DNA from 2 places in the Streptomyces sp. NPDC039465 genome. Region 1 is predicted to be linked to the other one. Evidence: riboswitches for the same ligand, from Rfam matches in the RefSeq annotation. Region 1 holds a riboswitch; the other holds the start of a gene.
What was found. Region 1 has a riboswitch for glycine ahead of gcvP (aminomethyl-transferring glycine dehydrogenase). Riboswitches for the same ligand answer to the same signal wherever they lie in the genome.
Positions count from the first base shown of each region.

Region 1 (15,191 bases):
CCCTGTGGCTGACCGTGGCGCTTTTGGCCCGTGAGCTGATGCTTCTCGTCATGGTGGGAATCCTCCGCCGGCACGGCTATCCGCCGCCGCAGGTGAACTTCCTCGGGAAAGCTGCCACGTTCAACTTGATGTACGCGTTCCCGCTGCTGCTTCTCAGTGACGGAGACACATGGCTGGCGTCACTCGCTGAAGTTTTCGGGTGGGCCTTCGCCGGATGGGGTACAAGTCTCTATTGGTGGGCAGGGATCCTCTACGTGGTCCAGGTCCGCCGACTCGTCAAGGCGGATACCGCGGCCGATTGAGCCCGCCCCGTCCCGTGCTGAGCAAGGGCGCCAGTACGAGACAAGACGTTTTGGGCCACAGTGCGGGTGGGTGAAGTCGGCTGACCGTCGTCTCTTCAAGGAGGACGCTTCCGACATGAAGGCCGTCGTGATGGCCGGTGGCGAAGGAACCCGGCTTCGCCCCATGACATCGAGCATGCCCAAGCCACTTCTGCCGGTAGCCAATCGGCCGATCATGGAGCATGTCCTACGTCTGCTCAAGCGGCACGGTCTCACCGAGACCGTGGTCACCGTGCAGTTCCTCGCCTCGCTGGTCAAGAACTACTTCGGTGACGGGGAAGAGCTCGGCATGGAGCTCACCTACGCGAACGAGGAGAAACCGCTCGGCACCGCGGGAAGCGTGAAGAACGCCGAGGAGGCGCTCAAGGACGACGCGTTCGTCGTCATCTCCGGCGACGCCCTCACCGACTTCGACCTCACCGATCTCATCGCCTTCCACAAGGAGAAAGGCGCCCTCGTCACCGTATGCCTGACCCGGGTGCCCAATCCCCTGGAATTCGGCATCACGATCGTCGACGAAGAGGGAAAGGTCGAGCGTTTCCTGGAGAAACCGACCTGGGGCCAGGTCTTCTCGGACACGGTGAACACCGGCATCTATGTGATGGAGCCCGAGATCTTCCGGTACGTCGAGCCCGACGTACCCGTCGACTGGTCCGGCGACGTCTTCCCTCAGCTCATGAAGGAAGGCCGGCCGATCTACGGCTATGTCGCCGAGGGCTACTGGGAGGACGTCGGCACCCACGAGAGCTATGTGAAGGCCCAGGCCGATGTGCTCGAAGGAAAGGTCCAGGTCGAGCTGGACGGCTTCGAGATCTCGCCGGGGGTCTGGGTGGCCGAAGGCGCGGAAGTCCATCCCGACGCCGTGCTTCGCGGCCCGCTCTACATCGGCGACTACGCCAAGATCGAAGCCGATGCGGAGATCCGCGAGCACACGGTCGTGGGATCGAACGTCGTCGTCAAGACCGGCGCCTTCCTCCACCGGGCCGTCGTCCACGACAACGTCTACATCGGGGAACACAGCAATCTCCGAGGCTGTGTCATCGGCAAGAACACCGACATCATGAGGGCCGCCCGGATCGAGGACGGCGCCGTCATCGGTGACGAATGCCTGGTCGGTGAAGAATCGATCGTGCAGGGCAATGTCCGGGTCTACCCGTTCAAGACCATCGAGGCCGGTGCGTTCGTCAACACCTCGGTGATCTGGGAGTCACGCGGGCAGGCCCACCTCTTCGGCGCGCGCGGAGTCTCCGGAATCCTCAACGTGGAGATCACACCCGAGCTGGCCGTCCGGCTGGCCGGCGCGTACGCCACCACCCTCAAGAAGGGCGCCACGGTCACCACGGCCCGTGACCACTCCCGTGGTGCGCGGGCCCTCAAGCGGGCCGTGATCTCCGCGCTGCAGGCCAGCGCCATCGACGTACGGGACCTGGAGAACGTACCGCTGCCCGTGGCCCGTCAGCAGACGGCCCGGGGCAGTGCCGGCGGGATCATGATCCGGACGTCGCCCGGTGTGCCGGACTCCGTGGACATCATGTTCTTCGACGAGCGGGGCGCGGATCTGTCGCAGGCCGGTCAGCGCAAGCTGGACCGGGTGTACGCGCGTCAGGAGTACCGGCGGGCCTTCCCCGGCGAGATCGGTGACCTGTCCTTCCCGTCCAGCGTCTTCGACTCGTACACCGGATCCCTGCTGCGCAACGTGGACACCACGGGCGTCGCCGACGCGGGTCTCAAGGTCGTCGTGGACGCCTCCAACGGCAGCGCGGGGCTTGTTCTTCCCAGTCTGCTCGGGCGGCTCCAGGTCGACTCGCTGACGATCAACCCGGGGCTGGACGAGTCGAGACCCACCGAGTCCGCCGAGACACGGCGAGCCGGGCTCGTGCGGCTCGGGGAGATCGTGGCGTCGGCGCGAGCCGCGTTCGGAGTGCGGTTCGACCCCGTCGGCGAACGGCTCTCGCTGGTGGACGAGCGGGGGCGGATCATCGAGGACGACCGTTCGCTCCTGGTCCTGCTCGACCTGGTCGCGGCCGAGCGGCGCAGTGGCCGGGTGGCGCTGCCGGTGACGACCACCAGGATCGCCGAGCAGGTGGCGGCGTACCACGGCACGCAGGTGGAGTGGACGACCACCTCGCCGGACGACCTGACCCGGGTCGGCCGGGAGGAGTCGACCATCTTCGGGGGCGACGGCCGCGGCGGGTTCATCGTGCCGGAGTTCAGCAGTGTCTTCGACGGCACCGCTGCCTTCGTCCGGCTGATAGGGCTTGTGGCGCGGACCCAGCTCACGCTCAGCCAGATCGACGCGCGCATTCCGCGGGCGCACGTGCTGCGCAGGGACCTTGCGACCCCGTGGGCCGTCAAGGGCCTGGTGATGCGCCGGGTCGTGGAGGCGGCCGGTGATCGTCATGTGGACACCACCGACGGTGTACGGGTGGTGGAGGCCGACGGGCGCTGGGTGATGGTGCTGCCGGACCCGGCGGAAGCCGTCACCCATCTGTGGGCGGAGGGGCCGGACGACGCCTCCGCGCAGGCGCTGCTCGACGAATGGTCGGCCGTGGTGGACAGCGCCGGTCACTGACGGGTGGTACGGATGTGCCGGGAGGTGTCCTTGGGCGCCTCCCGGCACAACGGTGGGGCCATTCGGCGGTAGCCCGCGCGACGTGCGACGATGTGCGGCATGTCGCAGCAGCCCCCCGTTCGGAGCACCGGCTCCCCGCCACCGCGTCCCGATGCGTCCATGTCGCTGCTGACCAATGTGATGGACCACGCCCTGGACGACGGGTACGCGGAGGCGACGGCGCGACGGCAGGCGGAGGGCGGTCTTCCGCGCACGCTCCGGGCCAAGCTGGCGCTCGCCGCCGGTCTTGTGCTGGCGGCGCTGGTGGTCACCGTCGCCGCCGCGCAGACCCAGGTGTCGGCGCCGGTCGTCGCCAAGGAGCGCGAGGAGCTCATCGACCGTATCGAGGCGGAGACCTCCGCGGCCGACAAGCTGGCGGCGGATGTGGAGAAGCTCCGCGGCGAGGTGGGGGAGCGGCAGCGCAAGGCGCTGGAGGAGCACGGCGGGGACCAGGCCGAGCTCGTCGCGCTGCTCTCCGGCGCCACGGAGGTGCGCGGGCCCGGGGTCAAGCTGGTCGTGGACGACGCCAAGGACACCGACCAGGGCGGCGGCGGACCGCGTGAGAGCAGCGGCTTCTCCGACACAGGCCGGGTGCGGGACCGGGACATGCAGCGGGTCGTCAACGGGTTGTGGCAGTCCGGCGCCGAGGCGATCGCGATCAATGGGCAGCGTCTGACGTCGCTGTCGGCGATCCGGGCGGCGGGCGACGCCATACTGGTCGACAACAAACCGCTGGTGCCGCCGTACACCGTGCTGGCGGTGGGGGACGGGAAGAAGCTGAGCACCGCGTTCCAGGACAGCGCCGACGGCCAGTACCTGCACGCGCTGCAGGAGAACTTCGGTATCCGCACCAGCATTTCCGCCCAGGACGAGGTGCGTCTCCCGGCCGCGCCCAGCCTGATCGTACGTACAGCAGAGCCGAGGGACGCCCGGGCCGGCAAGTCCGGCGGGCAGGCCACGGCCGACACAGGGAAGGGCACATCTTGATCGCCGTACTGGGCCTCGTCGTGGGAGTCGTGGTCGGACTGTTGGTCCGGCCCGAGGTGCCGGCGGTGGTCGAGCCCTATCTGCCGATCGCCGTCGTGGCCGCGCTCGACGCGGTCTTCGGCGGTCTGCGGGCCATGCTCGACGGGATCTTCGTCGACAAGGTCTTCGTGGTCTCCTTCCTGTCGAACGTGGTCGTGGCCGCGCTGATCGTGTTCCTCGGCGACAAGTTGGGCGTGGGCGCCCAGCTGTCCACCGGTGTCGTGGTCGTCCTCGGTATCCGGATCTTCTCCAACGCCGCCGCGATCCGGCGGCATGTGTTCCGGGCGTGAGGCCGATGAGCAACGACGAGACCCCGCAGAACGACGTCCCCGAGAGCGGCCTTCCCCGCAAGGAGGAGCCGGTCCGCAAGGAGGAGCCGGTCCGTGAGCCGGCGCCGGCCCGTGAGCCGGAGCCCGCGGAGCCCGCTCCGGCGCCGCTGACCGGCCGCCAGCGGCTGGCCGCCGGGCTGTGGCCGCCCCGCTTCTCCCGTGCCCAACTGATCGTCGCCGTGCTGCTGTTCGTGCTCGGACTGGGGCTGGCGATCCAGGTCCGCTCCACCAGCGACAGCAGCGCGCTGCGGGGCGCCCGGCAGGAGGACCTGGTCCGGATCCTCGACGAGCTGGACGACCGCACCCAGCGCCTGGAGGACGAGAAGTCGCGCCTCGAGGACCAGCGCGCGGAGCTGGACAACAGCTCAGACCAGGCCGAGGAGGCCCGTAAGCAGACCCGCGAGAAGGAACGCCAGCTCGGGATCCTGGCCGGCACTGTGGCCGCGCAGGGCCCCGGCATCACCCTCACCATCGCGGACGGCGCCGGGGCGGTCGAGTCGGACATGCTGCTCGACGCCATCCAGGAGCTGCGCGCGGCCGGCGCCGAGGCGATCCAGGTCAACGACGTCAGAGTGGTCGCCGACTCGTACTTCTCCGGAGGCGACGGAAGTCCGATAGAAGTCGATGGAACGAAGGTGTCCCCTCCATACGTCTTCAAGGTCATCGGCAAGCCGGAGGACCTGGAGCCCGCGCTCAACATCCCCGGCGGTGTCGTCCAGACACTGGAGAAGGAGCAGGCCACGGCCACGGTGCGGCGTTCCGACAAGATCGTTGTGGACGCCTTGCGACCTGCGGAGCGGCCTGACTACGCTCGGTCGTCGTCGCAGTGAGGCGGGGGTGCATGAGGGTCGCGCGACAAGGGCATGACGTTGCGGGGGGTCGACGCACCACCAGCCTGCCGCGTGGTGGAAACTGTCCGGAGGATACGGACGTTGTGAAGGTGTCCGGGTCGGCAGGTGTGTTCATTCAGGGTTCGTCCTGCCCCACGGGCGGGTCTGTTTCGGTCAAGGGGAATCGCCCGTGAAGTTGTTTGCGAAGTTGTTCGGCAAGAGCGCACGCGAGGACGGCGGCAGCACCGCCAAGCACCGCGCCCCGCGCCATGCCCAGAGCGAGGAGCAGGGTGGCGAACGCCCCCTGTTCCGTGACGAGGTCGCCCAGGACGGTGTCCATCCGGGCGGACAGGGCGCGTCGTCTGTTGACCCTGCCGCTTCCGGACGCATAGGTTTCGGAGAACCATCAACCTCAAGTGCGGGTGGAGGGTTTGCCCCCGGTCCGTACGGAGCCCAGGCCCCCGCGGGGCAGCCGCGGCAGGAGGATTCGTCCATGCCGGTATGTACGAGGTGCGGGCACCGCAACGCCGCGGACAGCAGGTTCTGCTCCCACTGCGGCGCCCCGCTGCGCGGCACGGCGCCGGCGGAGCGGGCGTCCGAGACGACGTCGACCATCTCCATCTCGGGTCTCGAGGCGTACGAGGCCGAGGCCACCGGTCAGCACGCGCTGCCGTCGCTCTCCCCGGAGGCCCAGGCGGCCGTCGACGCGCTGCCGCCCGGTTCGGCGCTGCTCGTGGTGCGACGCGGCCCGAACTCGGGCAGTCGCTTCCTGCTCGACGGTGACCTGACCACGGCCGGCCGTCACCCGCAGAGCGACATCTTCCTGGACGACGTGACGGTCTCCCGGCGTCATGTGGAGTTCCGCCGTACCCAGGAAGGCACCTTCACCGTCGCGGACGTCGGCAGCCTGAACGGCACGTACGTCAACCGTGAGCCGATCGACTCGGTCGTGCTGCTCGCCACCGGTGACGAGGTTCAGATCGGCAAGTACCGGCTGGTCTTCTACCCGAGCCAGCGGGGCGTGTGACCCACCCCCGGACTCCGTTCCGGGGGGACCCCTAAGGAAGGTCCATGCTGCGAACACCGACGGGCGGTGCCGGCCACGGCACCGCCACCGCGGGTGACCGGCTGGTCAGTATCGGTACGGTGCTGAACCAGCTCAGGGACGAGTTTCCCGAGGTCACGATCTCCAAGATCCGGTTCCTGGAGGCCGAGGGCCTGGTCGAGCCGCGGCGGACCCCTTCGGGGTACCGCAAGTTCAGCCCCCAGGACGTCGAGCGGCTGGCGCAGATCCTGCGGATGCAGCGGGACCACTATCTGCCCCTGAAGGTCATCAGGGAGCACCTGGACGCGCTGGCGCGCGGGGAGCAGGTGCAGCTGCCGGCCCAGGCGCCGCAGCGCGAGCCGCTGGACGTCCCCTGGGACCAGGAGGCGCAGCGGCCGACCGCCGCCCGCGTGGGGCGTGCCGAGCTCCTGGCGGCCGCCGAGGTCACCGAGGAGGAGCTCGCCGACTGGGAGTCGTACGGGCTCATCGCTCCGGACCCGGACGGTGGGTACGACGCCGAGACCGTGACGGTCGCCAAACTTGTCGCGGATCTGGGGAGATTCGGTCTCGAAGCGCGGCATCTTCGCGCCATGAAAGCGGCCGCCGACCGGGAGGCGGGGCTGGTCGAACAGATCGTCGCACCGCTGCGCCGGCACCGCAATCCGCAGACCAGGGCGCATGCGGAAGCCACCGCGAAGGAGCTGGCGGGGCTCTCCGTACGGCTGCATTCGGCCTTGGTACAAACCGCGCTCGGAGTCCGCTTCCAGTGATCTTGGGGGAGCCCGACTACCCAAACCGGTCGAGCACGTCCTAGGGTTGCTGTGTGAACGAGCTCGACGTTGTGGGTGTCCGGGTGGAAATGCCCTCCAACCAACCGATCGTGCTCCTGCGTGAAGTGGGAGGCGATCGGTACCTCCCCATCTGGATCGGACCGGGTGAGGCGACCGCGATCGCCTTCGCCCAGCAGGGCATGGCCCCTGCCAGGCCTCTGACCCACGACCTGTTCAAGGACGTGCTGGAGGCCGTGGGCCAGGAGCTCACCGAGGTCCGCATCACGGACCTGCGTGAAGGGGTCTTCTACGCGGAGCTGGTCTTCGCCAGTGGGGTCGAGGTCAGTGCCCGGCCCTCCGACGCCATAGCGCTCGCCCTGCGCACCGGAACGCCGATCTTCGGCAGTGACGGGGTGCTGGACGACGCGGGTATCGCGATCCCCGACGAGCAGGAGGACGAGGTGGAGAAGTTCCGCGAGTTCCTCGACCAGATCTCGCCGGAGGACTTCGGAACCAGCAGTCAATGACCGGGCCTTCGACCCGCCGCGCTGCTCAGGATGGCCCCAGGGCATTCGAGTAGCCGTTCCCCGGAGAGAGACACGGGAAACCACTCTCAGGGTGATTATCACTCGGCGTGCCGAGTGTGGCGATCGTTGACGCACCCCGAGTGACTGCCTACCTTCGTGTGGGCAGGTCAAGGACGGAGGGTCGGCGTGATGAGCAGCGGCGACGGTACGGCAGGGGGTCTCCCCGGACGGAGTCCGGTGGAGAGCGGGCCGTATCCGCTTCACGGAAGTGCGGCGAGTGCGGCTCACGTGAGTGCGGCCGACACCACCACCGACACCATCGGATACCGGGGGCCGACCGCCTGCGCGGCGGCTGGGATCACCTACCGGCAGTTGGACTACTGGGCGCGTACGGGGCTCGTCGAGCCGAGTGTGCGCCCCGCTTACGGCTCGGGAACGCAGCGGCTGTACAGCTTCCGCGACGTCGTCGTCCTCAAGATCGTCAAGCGGTTCCTCGACACCGGGGTCGCGCTCCAGAACATCCGCGCGGCCGTGCAGCATCTGCGCGCGCGGGGCTTTCGCGATCTGGAGCGGATGACGCTGATGAGCGACGGCGCCACCGTCTATGAGTGCTCATCGCCGGACGAGGTGGTGGACCTCCTCCAGGGCGGGCAGGGGGTCTTCGGGATCGCCGTGGGCGTCGTGTGGCGGGACGTGGAGGCCGCGCTGTCGCAGCTGCACGGGGAGCGCGTCGACACCGGCGAGACACTGGTCGGCCACAATCCGGCCGACGAACTGGCGCGGCGCCGCCGGGACAGGGCGGTCTGAGACTCCGGTCTTCAGAGCTCCCGCCCGCGTTTCGCACAGAAGTACGGGTCCACTGTCAGTGCCGTAAGGCAGCATCTGAGGTGTGAGAGCCGCGCCGACGATCCTGCATCTGGACATGGATGCCTTCTTCGCCGCCGCCGAGCAGGCGGCGAAGCCCAGTCTGCGCGGAAAACCGGTGGTCGTCGGCGGCCTCGGGCCGCGGGGTGTGGTGGCGACGGCGTCGTACGAGGCGAGACGGTTCGGGGTGCACTCGGCCATGCCGATGGCGCAGGCCCGGCGGCTCGCGCCGAACGCCGCGTATCTGGTGCCGCGCTTCTCGCTGTACCGCTCGGTCAGCGACCAGGTCATGGCGCTGCTCGCCCGGCTGTCCCCGCTGGTCGAGCCGCTGAGCCTGGACGAGGCCTTCGTGGACCTGGAAGCGGGTGGCGCGGCATATGACTCGGCCACGGCGCGGGAGGCCGGTGAGCGGCTGCGCAGGGACATTCTCGGCACCACGGGGCTGACCGGCTCGGTGGGTCTGGCCGGTTCGAAGATGCTCGCCAAGATCGCCTCGGAGGAGGCGAAGCCGGACGGACTCGTGCTGATCGAGCCGGGCACGGAGCGGGAGCTGCTCGGGCCGAAGTCGGTGCGGATCCTGCCCGGGGTGGGGCCCGCGACCGGGGAGCATCTGCGGCGGGCCGGGATGACGACGGTCGCCGATCTGGCGGAGGCCGGCGAGGACGAGCTCGTACGGCTGCTGGGGCGGGCGCACGGGGCGGCGCTGGCCAGGATGGCCCTGGGGCACGACGACCGGCCCGTGGTGGCCGAGCGGGACGCGAAGTCGGTCTCCGTGGAGGACACGTTCGACACGGACCTGCACGACCGGGTGCGGATCCGGATCGAGGTGGAGCGGCTGGCCGACCGGTGTGTGGAGCGGCTGCGTGCCTCAGGGCACTCCGGGCGGACGATCGTGCTGAAGGTGCGGCGCTACGACTTCTCGACGCTGACCCGCTCGGAGACGCTGCGTGGGCCGACCGACGCCCCCGCGGTCGTCCGCGAGGCCGCCGGGCGGCTCCTGGAGGCCGTCGACACCACGGGCGGGGTGCGGCTGCTGGGTGTGGGTGTGAGCGGTCTGGCCGACTACACCCAGGAGGACCTCTTCGCGCAGGCCGCCGACGAGCTACGGGAACCGGCGGAGGGCGAGCCGGCCCAGACCGCGGAGGACGAGCGTACGGCCGAGCCGGAAGCGGCCGCGGTCCCGGCCGAGCGGCACTGGCCGGCAGGGCGGGACGTACGGCACGCGGTGTACGGGCCCGGATGGGTGCAGGGCAGCGGGGTGGGGCGGGTGACGGTGCGGTTCGAGGAGCCGGGGTCGCCGCCGGGGCGGGTGCGGACCTTCCTCGTCGACGACCCGGATCTGGAGCCGTCCGATCCGCTGCCGCTGGTACCCCCGCCCGTGTGAGCCCCGTGTGAGCGCGGGGCCGGCCCGGTCAGTCGTCCTGGCCCGCGATCCGGCCGAAGTCCCGGTCCGGGGGTGCGGCGGTGGACAGTGGCGGGATTTCTATCCCGTAGTGGTGGTAGAGCTGGAGCTCCTGCTCGGGGGAGAGGTGGCGGCCGACGCCGAAGTCGGGGGCGTCCTTGATCAGCGCGCGTTCGTACGGGATGTGCAGCGCGTCGTTGACCAGCTCACTCGGCTCCAGGGGGACGAAGGCGTCCCGGCTGAACAGTCCGGTCCGTACGGCCGCCCATTCGGGGGCTCCTGTGGCGTCGTCCAGGTACACCTCGTCGATGGTGCCGATCTTGGTGCCGTTGCGGTCGAACGCCTTCCGGCCGATCAGGCTGCGCGGATCGATGTCGGTCTGCACGGTCCCTCCAACTGGTCGCACCTGCTCTTCAAGGACTACGAAAGTGCACAACGGGGATGTCGGCCACTTGAGGGAACCCCGAGGAACCTCGCTGGTAGGCTGGCTGTGGCTGCTGACCCCGTGCGGGAGAGTCCAGCGAAGAAACCTTTCGGTGGCGCCGAAGGAGCAACTCCTCCCCGGAATCTCTCAGGCCCCTGTACCGCACGGACGAGGTCACTCTGGAAAGCAGGGCGATGTCCGACGGCATCCGCTCTCACCGACGGTGAAAGTCGGCCACGTCCGCGTGCGCCGGTGAAGCTCTCAGGTTGAGATGACAGAGGGGGAGGCCGTCCGGGCACCCGCGCCGTGGTGCCCCTCGCAGGTCGTGACGACCAGGAGGCCTCCGTACATGACCGCCAACCGCATTCCGCTCTCCGTGCTGGAGCAGGGCATCCCCTTCGAGCAGCGGCACATCGGGCCCGACGCCGAAGCCCGGGCGAAGATGCTCGCCCAGGTCGGCTACGGCTCGCTCGACGAGCTCACGGCCGCCGCGGTACCGGACGTGATCAAGAGCGCCGAGGCGCTCGGGCTGCCGGCCGCCCGCACCGAGGCCGAGGTCCTGGCCGAGCTGCGCACGCTCGCCGACCGCAACAAGGTCCTCGCCCCGATGATCGGCCTCGGCTACTACGGCACCTTCACGCCGCCGGTCATCCTGCGCAACGTCATGGAGAACCCGGCCTGGTACACGGCGTACACGCCCTACCAGCCGGAGATCTCGCAGGGCCGGCTCGAGGCGCTGCTCAACTTCCAGACCATGGTCGCCGACCTCACCGGTCTGCCCACCTCCGGCGCCTCCCTCCTCGACGAGGGCACCGCGGCCGCCGAGGCGATGGCGCTGTCCCGGCGCGTCGGCAAGGTCAAGAACGGTGTCTTCCTGATCGACGCGGACGCGCTGCCGCAGACCGTCGCCGTCATCCAGACCCGCGCCGAACCGACCGGTGTCGAGGTCGTCGTCGCCGACCTGTCCGAGGGCATCCCGGCCGAGATCGCCGAACGCGGCGTCTTCGGTGTGCTCCTGCAGTACCCGGGCGCCTCCGGCGCCGTACGGGACATCAAGCCGCTCATCGACGCGGCCCACGAACTCGGCGCGATCGTCACCGTCGCCGCCGACCTGCTCGCGCTGACCCTGCTGACCTCGCCCGGCGCCCTCGGCGCCGACATCGCGGTCGGCACCACCCAGCGCTTCGGCGTCCCGATGGGCTTCGGCGGCCCGCACGCCGGCTACATGGCCGTCCAGGACAAGCACGCCCGCTCCCTGCCGGGCCGGCTCGTCGGCGTCTCCGTCGACGCCGACGGCAACAAGGCCTACCGCCTGGCCCTACAGACGCGCGAGCAGCACATCCGCCGCGAGAAGGCCACCAGCAACATCTGCACCGCGCAGGTGCTGCTCGCCGTCATGGCCGGCATGTACGCCGTCTACCACGGCCCCGAGGGCCTCAAGGCGATCGCGCAGCGCACCCACCGGTACGCCACCATCCTCGCCGCGGGCCTCACGGCCGCGGGCGTGGAGGTCGTCCACGGCGCCTACTTCGACACCCTGACCGTCAAGGTGCCCGGCAAGGCGGCCCAGGCCGTCGCCGCCGCCCGCGAGGGCGGGGTCAACCTGCACCTCGTCGACGCCGACCACGTCTCCGTCTCCTGCGATGAGACCACCGGCCGCGCCCAGATCGCCGCCGTCTGGGCCGCCTTCGGCGCGGACGCCGACATCGAGGCGCTGGACGCGGAAGCGGCCGACACGCTGCCCGAGGCCCTGCTGCGCACGGACGCGTACCTCACCCACCCGGTCTTCCACGCGCACCGCTCCGAGACCGCCATGCTGCGCTACCTGCGCAAGCTCGCCGACCGCGACTACGCGCTCGACCGCGGCATGATCCCGCTCGGCTCCTGCACGATGAAGCTGAACGCGACGACCGAGATGGAGCCGGTGACCTGGCCGGAGTTCGGGCAGATTCACCCGTTCGCACCCATCGAGCAGGCCCAGGGCTACCTCACGCTCATCACCGAGCTGGAGGAGCGCCTCGCCGAGGTCACCGGCTACGACAAGGTCTCGCTGCAGCCCAACGCCGGCTCGCAGGGTGAGCTCGCCGGTCTGCTCGCGGTCCGCGCCTACCACCGCGCCAACGGCGACACCCAGCGCACCGTCTGCCTGATCCCCTCCTCCGCGCACGGCACCAACGCCGCCAGCGCCGTGATGGCCGGGATGAAGGTCGTCGTCGTCAAGACCGCCGACGACGGCGAGGTGGACATCGAGGACCTGCGCGCCAAGATCGAGCAGTACCGCGACGAGCTGTCCGTGCTAATGATCACCTACCCGTCCACGCACGGTGTGTTCGAGGAGCACGTCGCCGACATCTGCGCCGCCGTGCACGACGCCGGCGGCCAGGTGTACGTCGACGGTGCCAACCTCAACGCGCTGGTCGGCCTCGCCAAGCCGGGCAAGTTCGGCGGCGACGTCTCGCACCTGAACCTGCACAAGACCTTCTGCATCCCGCACGGCGGCGGCGGCCCGGGCGTCGGCCCGGTCGGTGTCCGGGCGCACCTCGCCCCGTACCTGCCCAACCACCCGCTCCAGCCGAGCGCCGGACCGCAGACGGGCGTCGGCCCGATCTCGGCCGCCCCGTGGGGCTCGGCCGGCATCCTGCCGATCTCCTGGTCGTATGTGCGCCTCATGGGCGGCGAGGGCCTGAAGCGGGCCACCCAGGTCGCCGTCCTCGCGGCGAACTACATCGCCAAGCGCCTGGAGCCGCACTACCCGGTGCTCTACACCGGTCCGGCCGGGCTCGTCGCCCACGAGTGCATCGTGGACCTGCGTCCGCTGTCCAAGGCGACCGGGGTCAGCGTCGACGACATCGCCAAGCGCCTGATCGACTACGGCTTCCACGCGCCGACCATGTCGTTCCCGGTCGCCGGCACGCTGATGATCGAGCCGACGGAGAGTGAGGACCTCACCGAGATCGACCGGTTCTGCGACACGATGATCGCGATCCGCGCCGAGATCGAGAAGGTCGCCTCCGGCGAGTGGCCCGCCGGGGACAACCCGCTCGCCAACGCCCCGCACACCGCGGCCGCGCTCGGCGGCGAGTGGAACCACCCGTACACCCGCGAGGAGGCCGTCTTCCCGGCCGGGGTGTCGGCCGCGGACAAGTACTGGCCGCCGGTGCGCCGGATCGACGGCGCCTTCGGCGACCGGAACCTGGTCTGCTCCTGCCCGCCGCTGGACGAGTACGACAACTGACGTACGGCGCCTGGGGCAGGGCCCTGGGCGCGCCTACGCGAGCACAGGTAAGGGCCGGTTCGGAGAAGCTCTCCGGGCCGGCCCTTCGGCTTGCTTGCCGCCTGCGTCAGGCGGCGGTCACCACCCCCGGCGGCCGGTGCGGCGCGATGATCTGGCCGTCCGGCAGCAGCTCACCGGTGTCCTCGAAGAGCAGGACGCCGTTGCACAGCAGGCTCCAACCCTGCTCCGGGTGGTGCGCCACGAGGCGCGCGGCCTCCCGGTCGGCGGAGTCGGCTGTGGGGCAGGGTGGCTGGTGCTGGCACATGGATGGGTTCTTTCGCTGCGGTGTGGTGTGTGTCCTGCGGCTCGAAGCGGAGTTCATGGCCGCCCCCCGTCGGTCGTTTCGGTGGTCCCAGTCTTCCCCTGCGGAGGTCGATCCGCAGGGATTTCGCGTCAGCTCTTCCTACTGCACAAGGACGTATCACCCGCCCGGGCGGTTCAGTTCAAGTGCACTGTCACTTCGGATGGTTCGGGGTGGTCCCAGTGGGCTAGTCCGTACGGGGCAGCGTACGGCGACCCGTACGAATGCGCTCCTCGCGTGCGCGTACGGGTTTACGGGCGTACAGCGATGCCCCGCGCCGTCGGAACGCGGGGCATCGCGGGTGGAAGCGGCCGGGTCAGGCCGGTGACCCCAGCAGCGGTGCCGGGGCCAGTCGGAGGGTCAGGACGGGCAGCAGGTCGGCGACCTGGTGGGCGCGGTGTGCGGCGATCCCCGGTGGCGCGGGCGCCAGGGGGATCAGGAGATCGGTCGGCGCCGGGGAGCCATCGGCCCCGTCGGCGTCGGTGTCCGCGTGCAGCCAGAGCGTCAGCATGTACAGCTCGGGGACCGACAGCAGACGTGGCTGGAACGGTGTGGTGACGGACTCGGCCTGGCGCAGCGCGTGTTCGGTGGCGGTGACGTACGGCCCTTCGAAGAAGTGCGAGAAGGACCAGCCGTCCGGAGTGAGCATCGTGTCCGCGGCGGCGATGGAGCGTTCGCCGCCGCGGATCAGGAACCGCCAGCCGGCGAGCCTGGTACGGGGCGTGCGGCCGGGCGGGACGACCTGATCGAGAGTGTCCAGGACGTGGACGGGCAGGGGCAGTTCGGGGGTGAGCGGGCCCTGGAAGGAGCGGAGAGCCGGGGTACGTGCGTCGCGGACCGCGGTGGGGGAACCGAGGGCCACGAGCACACTGCGCAGGGCGGCCGAAGGGGCCGGAGGGATGTGGAGCATGGTGGGTCGCCTCTCACTCAGGAGACACGGTGAAGCGGGGGCAGTGCGGACGACGCTGTCAGCGCGGGGCCAGAGGGGGCCAGAAGGCCGTGGCCGGGCGCCAACTCTCTGCCTCGTTCGCGGAGTTTATACGACGCGTGTTCACGCAGTGTTTCTGCTACCGGCCCCCGGTATTGCCGCCAAGGCAGAATTCGGCCTTTGATTTGCGGCATTTCGATGGATTTTGCGTCGGCGCACGTCTTTGACCTGCACGGTAATCCCCGCTACGACGGCCGGATCCCGTCGGCGAATCGACCGTGCCGTCGCGACGGAATGTGCCCCGCGCATCCCGTCCGGCGAATGGGCCGCCGGAATGGGCCCATGGAATGTGCCGTACGGCTCATGTTCTCAGCCTACCGTTCGGCCGGTCCGCGTGCGGGCGTTATGGATCAGTCCGGCTGGGCATTATCGACCGTGACGCGAGCGGCCGAGCCGCGGGCTGCCCACTCGAGGAGGGACGCTCCGATGGGGGAGAAGATCGTGGCAGGCGGGTTCGAC
Region 1 is NZ_JBVKAP010000008.1:322,021-337,211, reverse strand. Features, by position in the region: gene ACZ7LT_RS26765 (CDP-alcohol phosphatidyltransferase family protein) at 1-302, shown strand, start outside; gene ACZ7LT_RS26760 (sugar phosphate nucleotidyltransferase) at 418-2,913, shown strand; gene ACZ7LT_RS26755 (DUF881 domain-containing protein) at 3,013-3,939, shown strand; gene ACZ7LT_RS26750 (small basic family protein) at 3,936-4,268, shown strand; gene ACZ7LT_RS26745 (DUF881 domain-containing protein) at 4,274-5,137, shown strand; gene ACZ7LT_RS26740 (FHA domain-containing protein) at 5,220-6,164, shown strand; gene ftsR (transcriptional regulator FtsR) at 6,209-6,952, shown strand; gene ACZ7LT_RS26730 (bifunctional nuclease family protein) at 7,006-7,479, shown strand; gene ACZ7LT_RS26725 (MerR family transcriptional regulator) at 7,669-8,286, shown strand; gene ACZ7LT_RS26720 (DNA polymerase IV) at 8,369-9,727, shown strand; gene ACZ7LT_RS26715 (PRC-barrel domain-containing protein) at 9,756-10,130, opposite strand; glycine riboswitch at 10,244-10,342, shown strand; gene gcvP (aminomethyl-transferring glycine dehydrogenase) at 10,519-13,404, shown strand; gene ACZ7LT_RS26705 (DUF5999 family protein) at 13,511-13,708, opposite strand; gene ACZ7LT_RS26700 (hypothetical protein) at 14,061-14,654, opposite strand; gene ACZ7LT_RS26695 (glutamate-cysteine ligase family protein) at 15,159-15,191, shown strand, end outside.

Region 2 (15,191 bases), on a different contig from region 1:
GGAGGGGCGGGAGCCCCTCGGCGCTAGGCGCGCGGCGCGCGGGCCAGTTGGCGGGACTGGGCTACCAGGCGGTCCGCGGTGTCCCAGACCTCGGCGTCCTCCTCCAGGAAGCCGCCGGCCAGGTTGCGCGTGGTGATCGAGACTCGCAGCGGGCCCGGGGCCGGGCGGCAGCGGATGTGGGTGGTGAGTTCCACCGTCGGCGTCCAGCCCTTGAGGCCGAGCTCGAACGAGGTCGGCGGCAGCGCGTCGACCGTGAGCAGCAGCGAGAGCGGGTCGGCGTCGCGGCCGTCCGCCAGGCCGAACCAGCCGCGCATCTCGCCCTTGCCGGACGGCGCGCCGATCGCCCAGCCGATCGTCGCCGGGTCCAGCTTGATGTCCAGCCGGTCGGTGATCGCCGAGGAGCCGGGGATCTGGGGCGCGGGGCCGTCGGACGGGCCGAGGCAGTGCTCGCGCGGCGGGATCGCCGGGGGCAGGGCGGTGGTGCGTACGTCGTCGGGGAGTGCGTCGAGGTCGCCGTACGAGGCGAGGACCCGGATGCGCTCGACCTCGGTGCCGTCCTCGTCGTACTGGAAGAGGGACGCCTGGCCGGTGGAGAGCGTGCGACCGGTGCGGACGACCTCCGTGCGGATCACGGCGGGGCCGGGCGCGGAGGGCGTGAGGTAGTGCGCCGACACCGTGAAGGGGTCGGGGTGGGGCAGGGCGTCGCCGAGGGCGCGGCCGAGCAGTGCGAGGAGGTAGCCGCCGTTGACGGCGTGGATGATCGTCCACCCCGCCGAGAGCTCCGCGTCGTAGACGCCGGGCTCGCGCAGGGTGACAGCGGTGTCCCGGTCGAACTCGCTGTCGCCGATGAGTGCTTGAGCTGCCTGTGCCATGACGGCACCGTATAACAGGAAACTACTAAGCGGTAGCTTTCTCCGGCTCCTCTTGAGTCGAGGAGCGGCGGTTCCAGGCGCGCGGCGCGCGCCAGTGGTAACGCATGGCGAGCAGGCGCAGGGCGAAGGTGGTCAGGACGGCGATCCCGCTGGTGGCGGCGTTGAGACTGTCGAAGCGGATGCACAGGACGACCATGGTCGCGCCGACGATGGCGGGCACGGCGTACAGGTCACGGTCCCAGCGCAGCAGCGACGGCACCTCGTTGGCCAGTACGTCCCGCAGGACGCCGCCCCCGACGGCGGTGGCGAGGCCGAGCACCGCGGAGGAGGTGAGGCCGAGGCCGTACTCGTACGCCTTGGTCGTGCCGGTCACGCAGAAGAGCCCGAGGCCGGCCGCGTCGAAGACGTTGACGGCGCTCTGGGTGCGCTCGACGACGGGATGCAGGAAGAACACCAGGACCGTCGCGACGAGCGGCATCAGGAAGTAGCCGAGATCGGTGAAGGCGGCGGGGGGAACGGCGCCGATGATCAGGTCCCGGAAGAGCCCGCCGCCGAGCGCGGTGACCTCGGCGAGCACGGCGATGCCGAACACGTCGAAGTTCTTGCGGACGGCCAGCAGGGCGCCGGAGATGGCGAAGACGAAGATGCCGACGAGGTCGAGCGCGTGTTGGACGGAGGGGGTGAACAGTTCCTGGAGCACGGCGACATTGTCACCCGTGAGAGTGGTGCGACCGGTCTCCCGGGCCGGTCACCCCATCGAGCACCCATCGAGCGCGGCGCCTGGGACCCCTGTCCTGCCATCGGACAGGGGTCCCAGGCGGCCCGTCACTTCTCCGGGGTCTCCTGGGTCTCCGCGGAGCCCTCCGGCTCCCTCGGCTCCTCCGGCGCGTCGGACTTCGTCACCGACACCACCTCGATCGCGTCCCGGGCCGACGGGAGCACCGGCTCGTCCGGGGCCTGGTCGGGCGCGTTCTCCGGGTGGTGGCAGGCGACGCGGCGGCCCGGCTGGAGCTCCAGGAGCGGCGGCTCCTGGGTCTTGCAGATCTCCGTCGCCTTCCAGCAGCGCGTGTGGAAGCGGCAGCCCGCGGGCGGGGACAGCGGCGACGGCACGTCGCCCTTCAGCAGGATCCGCTCGCTCTTCACGCCCCGGCGCCGCGGGTCCGGCACCGGCACCGCCGACATCAGCGCGTTCGTGTACGGGTGCATCGGCGCCTCGTACAGCGACTTGCGGTCCGACAGCTCGACGATCTTGCCGAGGTACATCACCGCGATCCGGTCCGAGACGTGCCGGATGACCGACAGGTCGTGCGCGATGATCACATAGGTGAGACCGAGCTCGTCCTGGAGGTCGTCGAGGAGGTTCACGACCTGCGCCTGGATCGACACGTCGAGCGCGGAGACCGGCTCGTCGGCGACGACCAGCTTCGGCTTGAGGGCCAGGGCGCGCGCGATGCCGATGCGCTGGCGCTGACCGCCGGAGAACTCGTGCGGGTAGCGGTTGTAGTGCTCGGGGTTGAGGCCCACGAGCCCCAGCAGCCGCTGGACCTCCTTCTTGACGCCGCCCTCGGGCTCGACGCCCTGGAGCTTGAACGGCGCGCTGACGATCGTGCCGATCGTGTGGCGCGGGTTCAGCGAGGAGTACGGGTCCTGGAAGATCATCTGGACGTCACGGCGCAGCGGCCGCATCCCGCTCGCCGACAGATGGGTGATGTCGTGGCCCTGGAACTCGACCTTGCCGCCGGTCGGTTCGAGGAGCCGGGTGATCAGCCGGCCCATCGTCGACTTGCCGCAGCCGGACTCCCCCACCACGCCCAGGGTCTCGCCCGGAAGGACGTCGAAGGAGATCCCGTCCACGGCCTTGACCGCGCCCGTCTGGCGCTGGAGCAGGCCCTTGCGCACCGGGAAGTGCTTGGTCAGGCCCTCTACCTTCAGCAGGGGCTCGGCAGTTGCGTTCTTGTCGCTCACAGCTTCGGCGCAATCTCTTCGGTCCAGATCCGGGTCCGCTCCTCCTGCGCCATGTGGCACGCCGAGAAGTGCCCGTTCCCGGTCTCCGTCAGCTCGGGGCGCGTCGTACGCGTGACGTTGTCCTTGGGGATGTCGGCGTACGGGCAGCGGGGGTTGAAGGCGCAGCCGTCCGGCACGTTGATCAGTGACGGGGGCGAGCCCTTGACCGGGATGAGCCGCTCGGTCTGGTCGCGGTCGATACGCGGCATCGAGCCGAGCAGACCCCAGGTGTAGGGGTGCTGGGGCTCGTAGAAGACCTGCTCGGCCGTGCCCCGCTCGATGCACCGGCCGCCGTACATCACCAGCAGCTTGTCCGCCATCTCGGCGACCACGCCGAGATCGTGCGTGATCATGATGACCGCGGAGCCGAACTCCTTCTGCAGGTCCCGGATCAGGTCGAGGATCTGCGCCTGGACGGTGACGTCCAGCGCGGTCGTCGGCTCGTCCGCGATGAGCAGCTGCGGGTTGTTCACCAGCGCCATGGCGATCATCGCGCGCTGGCGCATACCGCCGGAGAACTCGTGCGGGTAGGAGTCGACGCGCTTGCCCGGCTCCGGGATGCCGACGCGGTCGAGCATCTCGATGGCGCGGGTACGGGCGGCCTTCTTGGTGACCTTGTTGTGGACGCGGTACGCCTCCACGATCTGCGCGCCGACCGTGTAGTACGGGTGCATCGCGGAGAGCGGGTCCTGGAAGATCATGGACATCTTCTGGCCGCGCAGCCGCCGTACGTGGTCCGGGTCGGCGCCGATGAGCTCCTCGCCGTCCAGCCAGACCTCGCCGGAGATCCGGGCGTTGGGCGCCGCGCGGTGCAGGCCCAGGATGCCCAGCGAGGTGACGGACTTCCCGGAGCCGGACTCGCCGACCACACCCAGCGTCTCGCCGGGCTTCACGTCGAAGCTGACGCCGTCGACGGACTTGACCAGGCCGTCGTCGGTCTGGAAGTGGATGCGCAGGTCACGTACGGAGAGGAAGGTGTCCTCGGTACCGGAGCGCTGCGCGGGCACCACTTCCCCGGGGGCGCCAGCAGTCTTGGAAACCTCGCTCACGAGTACCTCACCCTGGGGTCGATGGCGGCGTACACCAGGTCCACCAGCAGATTGCAGAAGACGATGAAGAAGGCGGCGGTCAGGGTCACGCCCATCACGATCGGCAGGTCGTTGTCCTGCACGCTCTTGATGGCGTACTTGCCCATGCCCTGGAAGGAGAAGACCGTCTCGGTGATGACGGCGCCGCCGAGGAGCAGACCGAAGTCCATGCCGAAGATGGTGACGATGGGCGTGAGCGCGGCCCGCAGCCCGTGCTTGCCGATGACCTGGCTCTCCTTGAGGCCCTTGGCGCGGGCCGTGCGGATGAAGTCCTCCCCCATCGTCTCCAGCATTCCGGCCCGGGTGAGCCGGGCGTAGAGGGCGGAGTAGAGGAAGGCCAGCGAGCACCACGGCACCAGCAGGTTCCAGGCCCATTCGCCGGGGTTCTCGGTGAACGGCACGTAATTGATGCCGTCGGTCCAGATCGGCCACTGCACCGTGAAGACACCGAGGGCGAGCATGCCGGTGAAGAAGATCGGGAGGGAGACGCCGGCGAGGGCGACGCCCATGAAGAAGCGGTCGAGCAGCGAGCCCCGCTTGAGCGCGGAGACCACACCGGTGGCGACGCCGCTGATCAGCCAGATCACCGCCGCGCCGATGGCGAGGGAGAAGGTGACCGGGACCCGGGCGACGATCTCGGGCCACACCGCGACGTGCCGCTTGAAGGAGTATCCGAAGCACGGGGCGTCGCAGCGCGTGGTGTCCGGGCCGAACTTGTAGTCGGCGCCGACGACGATCTGCTTGATGAAATCCCAGTACTGGATGTAGAGCGGCTGGTCGAGGCCAAGGTTCTTCTTGACCGCGGCCACCGTGTCGGGGTTGGCGTCCTTGCCCACGTACTGGGCCGCCAGTTGGTCCATCGTCTGGCCCGCCAGACGGGGGACGAGGAAGAAGATCGCGAAGGTGACTGCGCTGACGATCAGCAGCAGTAGCACCGCGCCGAAGACGCGTCGGATGAAGTACGCAGCCACAGCTATCCGGCGCCGGTGCCCGCCGGGAGCCGGGGGTTACCCGATCTCCCGGCGGACACCGGAGCCATCACCTGCCTTTCGAACTCTCGGGGTGAGGACCCGCCGCTACTTGGCGGAGCCCATCAGCAGGTAGTCGTACATACCGAGGTAGGCCTCGGTGATGGTGACGTTGGTCGCCGACTCGGGACGCAGGAGCAGGTTCTTGCGGTAGACCAGCGGGACCGCGGTCGCGCCCTCGATGACGGCCTTGTCGACCTCGCCCCAGACCTTCTCGCGGGCGGCGGTGTCGGTGGTGGCGATGCCGTCGTTGAGGAGCTTGTTGACCTTCGGGTCGTTCAGCTCCTGGACGTTGTTGCCACCGGACGGCTTGATGGCCGAGCCGTTGACGATCTGGTCGAGGAAGCCGAAGCCGGTCGGCCAGTCGGCGCCCCACGCGGTCATGATCATGCCGAGCTTGTTGGCGTGCACGTAGCTCGGGTTGCCCGCGAAGTTCTGGAAGTACTTACCGGCCGGGAAGGACTTGATCTCGGCGGTGATGCCGATCTTCTTCAGCGAGGCCTGGACGGCGGTGGCCATGGCCATCTCGGCGGGCCGGTCGGAGCGGGCCGACAGGTTGGTCGAGAAGCCGTTCGGCTGGCCGCACTTCTTCAGGTGCTCCTTGGCCTTGGCGATGTCGCCCTTGTGACCCTCGGTCGGGTACAGGTCGAACTTGGTGTAGCCGGCGACGCTCGGCGGGATCAGCGTCGTGGCCGGGTCACCCTTGGGCGTACCGCCCTGGGCGGCCGCGACCGAGGCCTTGTCGATGCCCCACTGGACGGCCTTGCGGCACTCGATGTTGTTGAACGGTGCGACGTTGACGTTGAGTCCGATGTAGGACGTGGCGCCCGCGTACGGGTTGTCCGTCTGCTTCTGCAGCTTGGCGTCGGTGAGCACCTTCGGCTGGGTGGCCGGGGCGACACCGGTGCCGGCGCCGTCGACGGTGATGTTGTCGGCGATCAGGTTGGAGTCGACCGTCTCCTGCTTGACGCCGAAGCGGACGGTGATCTTGTCCGGCAGGGCCGGGCGGATCGGGTCGGTCTTCGGGTCCCACTGGGGGTTGCGGACGAGGGTCGCGCCCTTGCCCTCCTCGTACGACTCGAACTTGTACGGGCCCGAGGAGACCATCTTCTTGACGTACTCGGCGCCCTTGTCGGCCTTGCGCGGCACGGGGGCCGTCTGCGAGAAGGTGCCGAGGTAGTCGAAGTCCGCGAAGGCGTTCTTCAGCTTGAAGACGATGGTGTGGTCGTCCGGCGTCTCGATGGAGGCGATACCGGCCGGGTTCTTGTCCTTGTACGGACCCTGGTACTTGTCACCACCGATGAGGTGGGCCTTGAAGTACGTCGGGCCGTTCGACAGCGCCTCGGGGGAGAAGTTCGAGCGCTCGACGGCGTACTTGACGTCCTTCGAGGTGATCGGCGTGCCGTCCTCGAACTTCAGACCCTTCTTGAGGGTGTACGTCCACGTCTTCGCGTCGGCGCTGGGCTTGCCCAGGGACTCGGCGAGGTCGGGGACGACCTTCAGGCCTTCCTTGCCGGCGGCCGGCTTGAAGGAGGTCAGCGTACGGCCGTAGAGACGGGCGAAGTTCTGCACCCAGCCGTAGTAGGTGTTGCCCGGGTCGAGGGAGTCCGGCTCGTCGGAGAACTCGAACGAGACCGTGCCGCCCTTCTTGTCGGACTTGTTGACGATGGAGGTCAGCGCGGCGTCCTTGGTGCCCGAGCCGCCCTTGCCCCCCTTGTCGTTGCTGGAACCACCGCACGCGGACGCCCCCAGCGCCAGCACCACAGTCGTGGCGACCAGAAGAGTCGCTTTTCTAGTCTTCACCTGAGGAAAGCCCCCTCATTCGTTGGTTACTTGCTGCGAGGGTCGAGGGCATCTCGCAGCCCGTCGCCCAGCAGGTTGAAGGCCAGGACCGTGATGAAGATCGCCAGGCCCGGCACGAACATGTACTGCGGATCGGCCTGGTAGGTGTCGACCGCTGTGGTGAGCATTCCGCCCCAGGAAGCCTGCGGCGGAGCGATGCCGACGCCGAGGTAGCTGAGACCCGCCTCGAAGAGGATGTTGGTGGGGATCAGCAGCGTGGCATAGACCAGGATCGGCGCCACCAGATTCGGCAGCAGCTCCCGGAAGAGGATGAACGGGCCGCGCGCGCCGAGCGAGCGGGCCGCTTCGACGAACTCGCGGTTGCGCAGGCTCATCGTCTGGGCGCGCACGATGCGGCCCATGTACGGCCAGCTGAAGAAGCCGATCACGAAGATCAGCACGCTGATCCGCAGAGGCAGTCCGCTCAGGCCGAACGCGCCGTCCTGCAGGGTGGCCGAGAGGGAGATCGCGAAGAGGAGGAGCGGGAATGCCAGGAAGGTGTCCATCATCCGGCTGATCACGGTGTCGACCCAGCCGCCGTAGAAGCCGGCGATGATGCCCATGACCACGCCGATGACCACCGAGAGGACGGTGGCACCGCCCGCGACCAGCAGGGAGACCCAGGAGCCCTCGATGATGCGGGCGAGGATGTCCCGGCCGAACTGCGGGTCGACACCGAGCGGGTGGTCCCAGCTCATGCCGCCCCAGGCACCCTTGGGGGCCAGGAGGGCGGGGTCGATCAGGTCCTGGTTGAAGGCGTTCGGGTCCAGGCCGAAGACCCACTGGATGGGCTTGGCCAGCACGGCGAGCAGGATGAGCAGAAGAACGACCACGCCACCGGCGACCGCCAGCTTGTCGCGCTTGAAGCGCGCCCAGGCGATCTGACCGAGGGAACGGCCTTCGATCTGGCTCTGTTTGGCCCCCGTGAGTACTGCCTCCGGCTGCGCCTCGGCAGCCGATCCGGTGGTCTCGATCGGTGCGGTCACAGTGCCTTGACCCCTCCCGGCCGGCGGTGACCGGCCCGTACCCGCCGCTGCAACGGCTCCTCGCATCAGGTGGCGCAAGTGATGCCGATGGTGCGGAAATTACCCAGAACGCCGCATGTGATGCGACTCGCACAAAGGGCCGACGGCTCTTCGTTAGCCGGGAGTCTTCAACGGGTTTGCGATCACCCGCCAGACCTGACGAGGAATGTTTGCTCAACCGTGATGCGGTGCGTGGGCTTCCGTTATCCGGACGCCGGAATCATGTGAGCGGACCATCTCGGCCACTAATCCACCAGATGGGGACATAGCGCAACTGGTACGCCGAGACGGCTAATTGGGGTAGCCGTAGCCTCCGCCGCCCGGCTGGGGCGCCACATGGGCGTCGCGGTCGTAGAAGGGGCGGGTGTTGGCCCGCAGCCACATCGTGACGGGGTCGAAGTCGTCGGACATCGCGACCGTCGAGACCGGCAGTCCGTCCGGGACGGCGGCGATCGACTGCCGCATCATCGCGTGCACGGAGTCGACCGAGGCCTGGCTCGTGTCGTACAGATCGAGACCGATGGCGAGGTACGGGGAGCCGAGCGCGGGCTGCACCCAGGCGCGGCGCAGGGAGCGGACCGCGGGGGTGCGGTGGGCGTTCTGCGTGAGCAGGGCGTAGAACTGCGGGATCTCGATGGCGGGTTCGGACAGCCGCAGCGGGCCGGCCGGCATCCGGTCGAGGCCGGTGGCGATCCGGCGCAGATCCGCCCAGGGGATGCCGACGCCGCCGCCGGGGGCGTGCGGGTTGAGCCAGATGCCCCAGCGGTCGGGGTAGAGGGCGCGGGCGATGTCGTGGCCGGAGATCACCTCATGGGCGCGGTTCCAGCCGGAGGCGGCGAGCTCCTGGGCGGAGGTGACGCAGGGCGCGTAGCCGAGGCCGTCGACCTCCATGTTTCCGTACTGCGCGTCGGGGGCTCCGGCCTGGCCGTGCCAGAGCAGCATCCAGACCTGGCCGTCGGCGAGGGCGTGCAGCAGCGCCTCGTACGCGTCGTAGCGTCCGGGCGTGACCTGGCGCAGCATGTGCTCGACCTGCCCGGCCGCGGCGGTGCCTGACGCACTCACTCTGGGTTCCGCCCCTCTTCGATCCACCGTCCGGCGTCCAGCTTATGCGCGGTTATACGTAGGCACGCTGGTAGAAGGGGCGCACCTTCTCCAGCATCCAGTCGCCGAGCGGGTCCTGCGCGATGTCCAGGAGGACCAGATTGACCGGCCAGGGGACGGTGGTCCGGGCCAGGGCGCGGCCGAGCGCGTCCAGCGGCGCGCTCCGGTCGTGGCCGTCGATCTCCACGCCGACCAGGAGGTTCGGGGCGTCGCCCTCGATGCTGGCGAGGGCGCGGCGGGCGGTGCGGACGGTACCGAGGGCGGTGAACTCGTCGCCCGCGGCGGAGAGGAAGTCGACCGGGTCGTCCTGCCAGTCCGGTTCGAAGAGCCGCACCCGGCCGCCGCTCGCGGGCCCGTCGAGCGGGGTCCGGCCGGTCCGGCAGAGCTCGGCGACGGCGGGCGGGGGCAGGGGGGCGCCGACGGCGCCGCCGGGGTTCACGGCGATGCCGAGCTGCGGGGGCAGACCGCGGGCGAAGTCACGGGCGGGGGCGACGGTGTACGACATGTGGCTGCCGACGCAGTGCCGGAACTGCTGCTCGGAGCTGTAGACCGGGACGTACGGCAGGCCGTCGATCTCCATGGTGGGCAGGTCGAGGTCCGTGCTGTCGGGGCCGCCGCCGCTCGGCAGCGGCACCCAGATCTGGCTGCGCCCCAGCACCTCGACGAGCCTGGCCCCTGCGGAGGGGTTGCCGAGCGAGGCGGCGAGCACCTCTTCGAGCTCGTTGCCCGGCCATGCGATGTCCACGGAGTCCCTTTCTGGCGCTCGTCCTGCGGCAGCACCCTAACGCCGTGGCGGCGGCGCGGGGGCCTGGTGTGCCCAAAAGGACAGTGAGCGGCGGCTTCCGGTTCCCGGCGGCGACGATCTCCTCCGGCCGGCGGGGGTGTGCGCCGGAGCCGACCCCTCGGAGCCCGCCGCCGTCAGAGCTCCGTGCGGAACGCGATCCGGTGCAGGGCCGTCGCCGCGTCCCGGTCCAGGAGCGTGGCGGAGGCGCAGCCGCGTGGGAGGCGGGCGGCCTCGGCGTCGCGCAGGAGGCGGGCGACCGCGCGGCGGTGGCGGGTGAAGGCGTAGCCGGAGACGCCGCGGCCCCGCTCCCGCTGCCCGGAGCGGGCCGTCTGGGGCGTGACGTCGAGCAGGACGAGATGCAGGTCACGGCCGCGGCGGCGGGCCTCGCGGGCCAGCCAGCGGCGGACCCAGCTCTGGGTGCCGCAGTCGTGCACGACGACGCTGCGACCGGAGCGCAGCGCCCGGCGCAGTCCGGCGTAGTGGGCGATCCGGGCCAGCGGGCGGTAGACGGCGTAGGGCACCCGGCGCGGCATCATCGCCTCCCAGCGCTCACGGGCGTCCTGGGAGTCGATGCCCCGCCCCTCGGCCGCGCGCCGGATCAGCGTGGACTTGCCGCTGCCGGGCAGCCCGGAGACCACGACCACGTCGCCGTCGGCGAAGTGCAGGGCCCTCGGGCCGCGCCCCCCGCGGTCCCTCAGGTCGCGCAGCACGGGCGCCTTCGCCCCCGCGGCGACCTGCCCGCGCGGCGTGGGCAGGCCCGCGGTCGTCACGTAGGCACCGGCTCGCTGCAACGTCATCGCTACTCCCCCTGTCGGGTCGTGGGACCCTTGCCCATGGAGTGTAAAGAAAGGGTAATGGGCCACAGGCGATTTGCCGATGAGACCCCTCGTGCAATGATGTGCGCGCCAAGCGCGCACGCACATGTGTGCGCGCTCACAACCTCATACCGGCCGCTTGAATCCGCGCGGGAGAGTTCCGGACCGTACGACGGCATCCGGACGCCGAAGGAGCAAGTTCCTCCCTTGAATCTCTCAGGCCCCGTACCGCGTGGATGAGGCAGATCTGAAAAGCGAGCCGCCCGGCGGCTCCACCCAAGGTGCAAGTCATGACCTGATGTACGTACGGGTCGTGGTGAACCTCTCAGGTTCGATGACAGATGGGGAGGATTGTCCTCGCCAGTCATGCCCTTCCATGCCTTGGGACCCGGGAGCCACATCACCATGAGCAACGCCCCCCGTCTGACCGCCCTCGATGCCACGCATCGTGCGCTGGGCGCCACCATGACCGACTTCGCGGGCTGGGACATGCCGCTGCGGTACGGCAGTGAGCGCGACGAGCACAACGCCGTCCGCACCAAGGCCGGTCTCTTCGACCTCTCGCACATGGGCGAGATCACGGTCACCGGCGCCCAGGCCGCCGACCTGCTGGACCACGCGCTGGTGGGCAACATCGGCACGGTGGGTGTCGGGCGCGCCCGGTACACGATGATCTGCCAGGAGGACGGCGGCATCCTCGACGACCTGATCGTCTACCGCCTCCAGGACCAGGAGTACATGGTCGTCGCCAACGCCTCCAACGCGCAGACCGTCCTGGACGCGCTGACCGAGCGCGCGGCCGGCTTCGACGCAGAGGTACGGGACGACCGCGACGCGTACGCCCTGATCGCGGTGCAGGGCCCCGAGTCCCCGGGCATCCTGAAGTCCCTCACCGACGCCGACCTGGACGGCCTGAAGTACTACGCCGGTCTGCCGGGCACGGTCGCCGGGGTCCCCGCGCTGATCGCCCGTACCGGCTACACCGGCGAGGACGGCTTCGAGCTCTTCGTCGCCCCCGAGCACGCCGTCGAGCTGTGGCAGGCGCTGACCAAGGCCGGCGAGGGCGCCGGTCTCGTCCCCTGCGGGCTGTCCTGCCGGGACACGCTGCGCCTGGAGGCGGGCATGCCGCTGTACGGGCACGAGCTGACCACCTCGCTGACCCCGTTCGACGCCGGCCTCGGCCGGGTCGTCAAGTTCGAGAAGACCTCGAACGGCGGGGCCTTCGTCGGCCGCGCCGCCCTGGAGGCCGCCGCCGAGCGCGCCGCCACCAACCCGCCGCGCAAGCTGGTCGGCCTGATCGCCGAGGGCCGCCGGGTCCCGCGCGCCGGCATGGCCGTGGTGGCGGACGGCAAGGTGATCGGCGAGGTCACCTCCGGCGCCCCCTCCCCGACGCTGGGCAAGCCGATCGCCATGGCGTACGTGGACGCCGCGCACGCCGAGCCGGGCACGCAGGGTGTCGGCGTGGACATCCGCGGCACCCACGAGCCGTACGAGGTCGTGGCGCTGCCGTTCTACAAGCGCCAGAAGTGACACTGAGCACGTCTCGTCCAGCAGATCACTCCCCGTTCATCAGCACTCCCCCGCGTACAGGAGAATTCAGGCCATGAGCAACCCCCAGCAGCTGCGCTACACCAAGGAGCACGAGTGGCTGTCGGACGCCGTCGACGGCGTCGCGACGGTCGGCATCACGGAGTTCGCCGCCAACGCGCTCGGTGACGTCGTCTACGCCGACCTCCCGTCGGTCGGTGACACGGTGACCGCGGGCGAGACCTGCGGCGAACTGGAGTCCACGAAGTCCGTCAGCGACCTGTACTCCCCGGTGACCGGCGAGATCGTCGAGACGAACCAGGACGTGGTGGACGACCCGTCGCTGGTGAATTCGGCTCCGCTCGAGGGCGGCTGGCTCTTCAAGGTGCGCGTGACCGGTGAGCCGGACGACCTGCTCACCGCGGACGAGTACACCGAGTTCTCCGGCAGCTAAGGATCCTCCCGATGTCGCTTATGAACACCCCTCTCCACGAGCTGGACCCGGACGTCGCCGCCGCTGTCGACGCCGAGCTCCACCGCCAGCAGTCCACCCTCGAGATGATCGCGTCGGAGAACTTCGCTCCGGTCGCCGTCATGGAGGCGCAGGGCTCGGTCCTCACCAACAAGTACGCCGAGGGCTACCCGGGCCGCCGCTACTACGGCGGCTGCGAGCACGTCGACGTGGCCGAGCAGATCGCCATCGACCGGATCAAGGACCTGTTCGGGGCCGAGTACGCGAACGTGCAGCCGCACTCCGGCGCCTCCGCGAACCAGGCCGCGCTCTTCGCGATCGCCCAGCCCGGCGACACGATCCTCGGCCTGGACCTGGCCCACGGCGGTCACCTCACCCACGGCATGCGGCTGAACTTCTCCGGCAAGCAGTTCAACGTGGTCGCGTACCACGTCGACGACGCCGGTCTGGTCGACATGGCCGAGGTCGAGCGCCTGGCCAAGGAGCACCGCCCGAAGGTGATCATCGCGGGCTGGTCGGCGTACCCGCGCCAGCTGGACTTCGCGGAGTTCCGCCGGATCGCCGACGAGGTCGAGGCCTACCTGTGGGTCGACATGGCCCACTTCGCGGGCCTGGTCGCCGCCGGTCTGCACCCGAACCCGGTCGAGTACGCGGACGTGGTGACCTCCACCACGCACAAGACGCTCGGCGGCCCGCGCGGCGGCATCATCCTGGCGAAGAAGGAGTTCGCGAAGAAGCTGAACTCCTCGGTCTTCCCCGGTTTCCAGGGCGGCCCGCTGGAGCACGTGATCGCGGCCAAGGCGGTCTCCTTCAAGGTCGCGGCCTCGGAGGAGTTCAAGGAGCGCCAGCGGCGCACCGTGGAGGGCGCCCGCATCCTCGCCGAGCGCCTGGTCCGCTCCGACGTCGCCGAGCACGGCGTGTCGGTGCTCTCCGGCGGTACGGACGTCCACCTGGTCCTGGTCGACCTGCGCAACAGCGCGCTCGACGGCCAGCAGGCCGAGGACCGGCTCCACGAGGTCGGCATCACGGTCAACCGGAACGCGATCCCGAACGACCCGCGTCCCCCGATGGTCACCTCGGGTCTGCGCATCGGTACGCCGGCGCTCGCCACCCGCGGTTTCCAGGCCGAGGACTTCACCGAGGTCGCGGACGTGATCGCGGAGACCCTGAAGCCGGACTACGACGCCGAGGCCCTGAAGGCCCGGGTGTCCGCGCTGGCCGCGAAGCACCCGCTGTACCCCGGTCTGTCGGTTTCCTGAAGTAATTTCGTACGCTTTAGTTCGTACGTGACATCCGGGGCACCCCGCACACTGGACGGTGAGCGCGGTGCCCCGGCCCTTGCTCCCCCCCTCAGCACCCCCATCGCACCGCCTCTGCACCACCCCGGCAGACAACGGCGTCTTCCCCCACAAGGAGTCCCCCGTGGCCATCTCGGTCTTCGACCTGTTCTCGATCGGCATCGGCCCGTCCAGCTCCCACACCGTGGGCCCGATGCGCGCCGCCCGGATGTTCGCCCGCCGCCTGAAGAACGAGGGCCTGCTCGCGCACACCGCCTCCATACGGGCCGAGCTGTACGGCTCGCTGGGCGCGACCGGCCACGGCCACGGCACCCCGAAGGCCGTCCTGCTGGGCCTGGAGGGGAACTCGCCGCGCACCGTCGACGTCGAGACCGCCGACGAGCAGGTCGAGAGGATCAAGACGGCGAAGCGGATCAACGTCCTCGGCATGCACGAGATCGGCTTCGACTTCGACGAGGACCTGATCCTGCACCGCCGCAAGGCGCTGCCGTACCACGCCAACGGCATGACGATCTTCGCGTACGACGCGGAGGGCGCCCTGATCCTGGAGAAGACGTACTACTCCGTGGGCGGCGGCTTCGTCGTCGACGAGGACGCGGTCGGCGAGGACCGGATCAAGCTCGACGACACCGTGCTGAAGTACCCCTTCCGCACCGGTGACGAGCTGATGCGGATGGCCAAGGAGTCCGGTCTGTCGATCTCCGCGATGATGCTGGAGAACGAGAAGGCCTGGCGCACCGAGGAGGAGATCCGCGAGGGCCTCCTGGAGATCTGGCGGGTCATGCAGGCCTGTGTCTCGCGCGGCATGTCGCGCGAGGGCATCCTGCCCGGCGGTCTGAAGGTCCGCCGCCGCGCCGCGACCCTCGCCCGCAAGCTGCGCTCCGAGGGCGACCCGGCCGCGCACGCCATGGAGTGGATCACCCTCTACGCGATGGCCGTGAACGAGGAGAACGCCGCGGGCGGCCGGGTCGTCACCGCTCCGACCAACGGCGCCGCGGGCATCATCCCGGCGGTGCTGCACTACTACATGAACTTCGTCCCCGGTGCCGACGAGGACGGCGTGGTCCGCTTCCTGCTGGCCGCGGGCGCGGTCGGCCTGCTCTTCAAGGAGAACGCCTCCATCTCGGGCGCCGAGGTCGGCTGCCAGGGCGAGGTCGGCTCGGCCTGCTCGATGGCGGCGGGCGCCCTCGCCGAGGTCCTGGGCGGCAGCCCGGAGCAGGTGGAGAACGCCGCCGAGATCGGCATGGAGCACAACCTGGGCCTGACCTGCGACCCGGTCGGCGGTCTGGTGCAGATCCCGTGCATCGAGCGCAACGGCATGGCGTCGGTGAAGGC
Region 2 is NZ_JBVKAP010000006.1:78,205-93,395, forward strand. Features, by position in the region: gene ACZ7LT_RS20800 (thioesterase family protein) at 24-872, opposite strand; gene ACZ7LT_RS20805 (trimeric intracellular cation channel family protein) at 898-1,572, opposite strand; gene ACZ7LT_RS20810 (ABC transporter ATP-binding protein) at 1,698-2,837, opposite strand; gene ACZ7LT_RS20815 (ABC transporter ATP-binding protein) at 2,834-3,925, opposite strand; gene ACZ7LT_RS20820 (ABC transporter permease) at 3,922-4,935, opposite strand; gene ACZ7LT_RS20825 (ABC transporter substrate-binding protein) at 5,041-6,795, opposite strand; gene ACZ7LT_RS20830 (ABC transporter permease) at 6,822-7,820, opposite strand; gene ACZ7LT_RS20835 (enhanced serine sensitivity protein SseB C-terminal domain-containing protein) at 8,151-8,921, opposite strand; gene ACZ7LT_RS20840 (enhanced serine sensitivity protein SseB) at 8,974-9,705, opposite strand; gene ACZ7LT_RS20845 (AAA family ATPase) at 9,879-10,541, opposite strand; glycine riboswitch at 10,700-10,800, shown strand; gene gcvT (glycine cleavage system aminomethyltransferase GcvT) at 10,965-12,089, shown strand; gene gcvH (glycine cleavage system protein GcvH) at 12,163-12,540, shown strand; gene ACZ7LT_RS20860 (serine hydroxymethyltransferase) at 12,552-13,817, shown strand; gene ACZ7LT_RS20865 (L-serine ammonia-lyase) at 13,981-15,191, shown strand, end outside.
Region 2: linked by a shared signal. The riboswitch ahead of gcvT (glycine cleavage system aminomethyltransferase GcvT) and the one ahead of gcvP (aminomethyl-transferring glycine dehydrogenase) in region 1 are both predicted to bind glycine.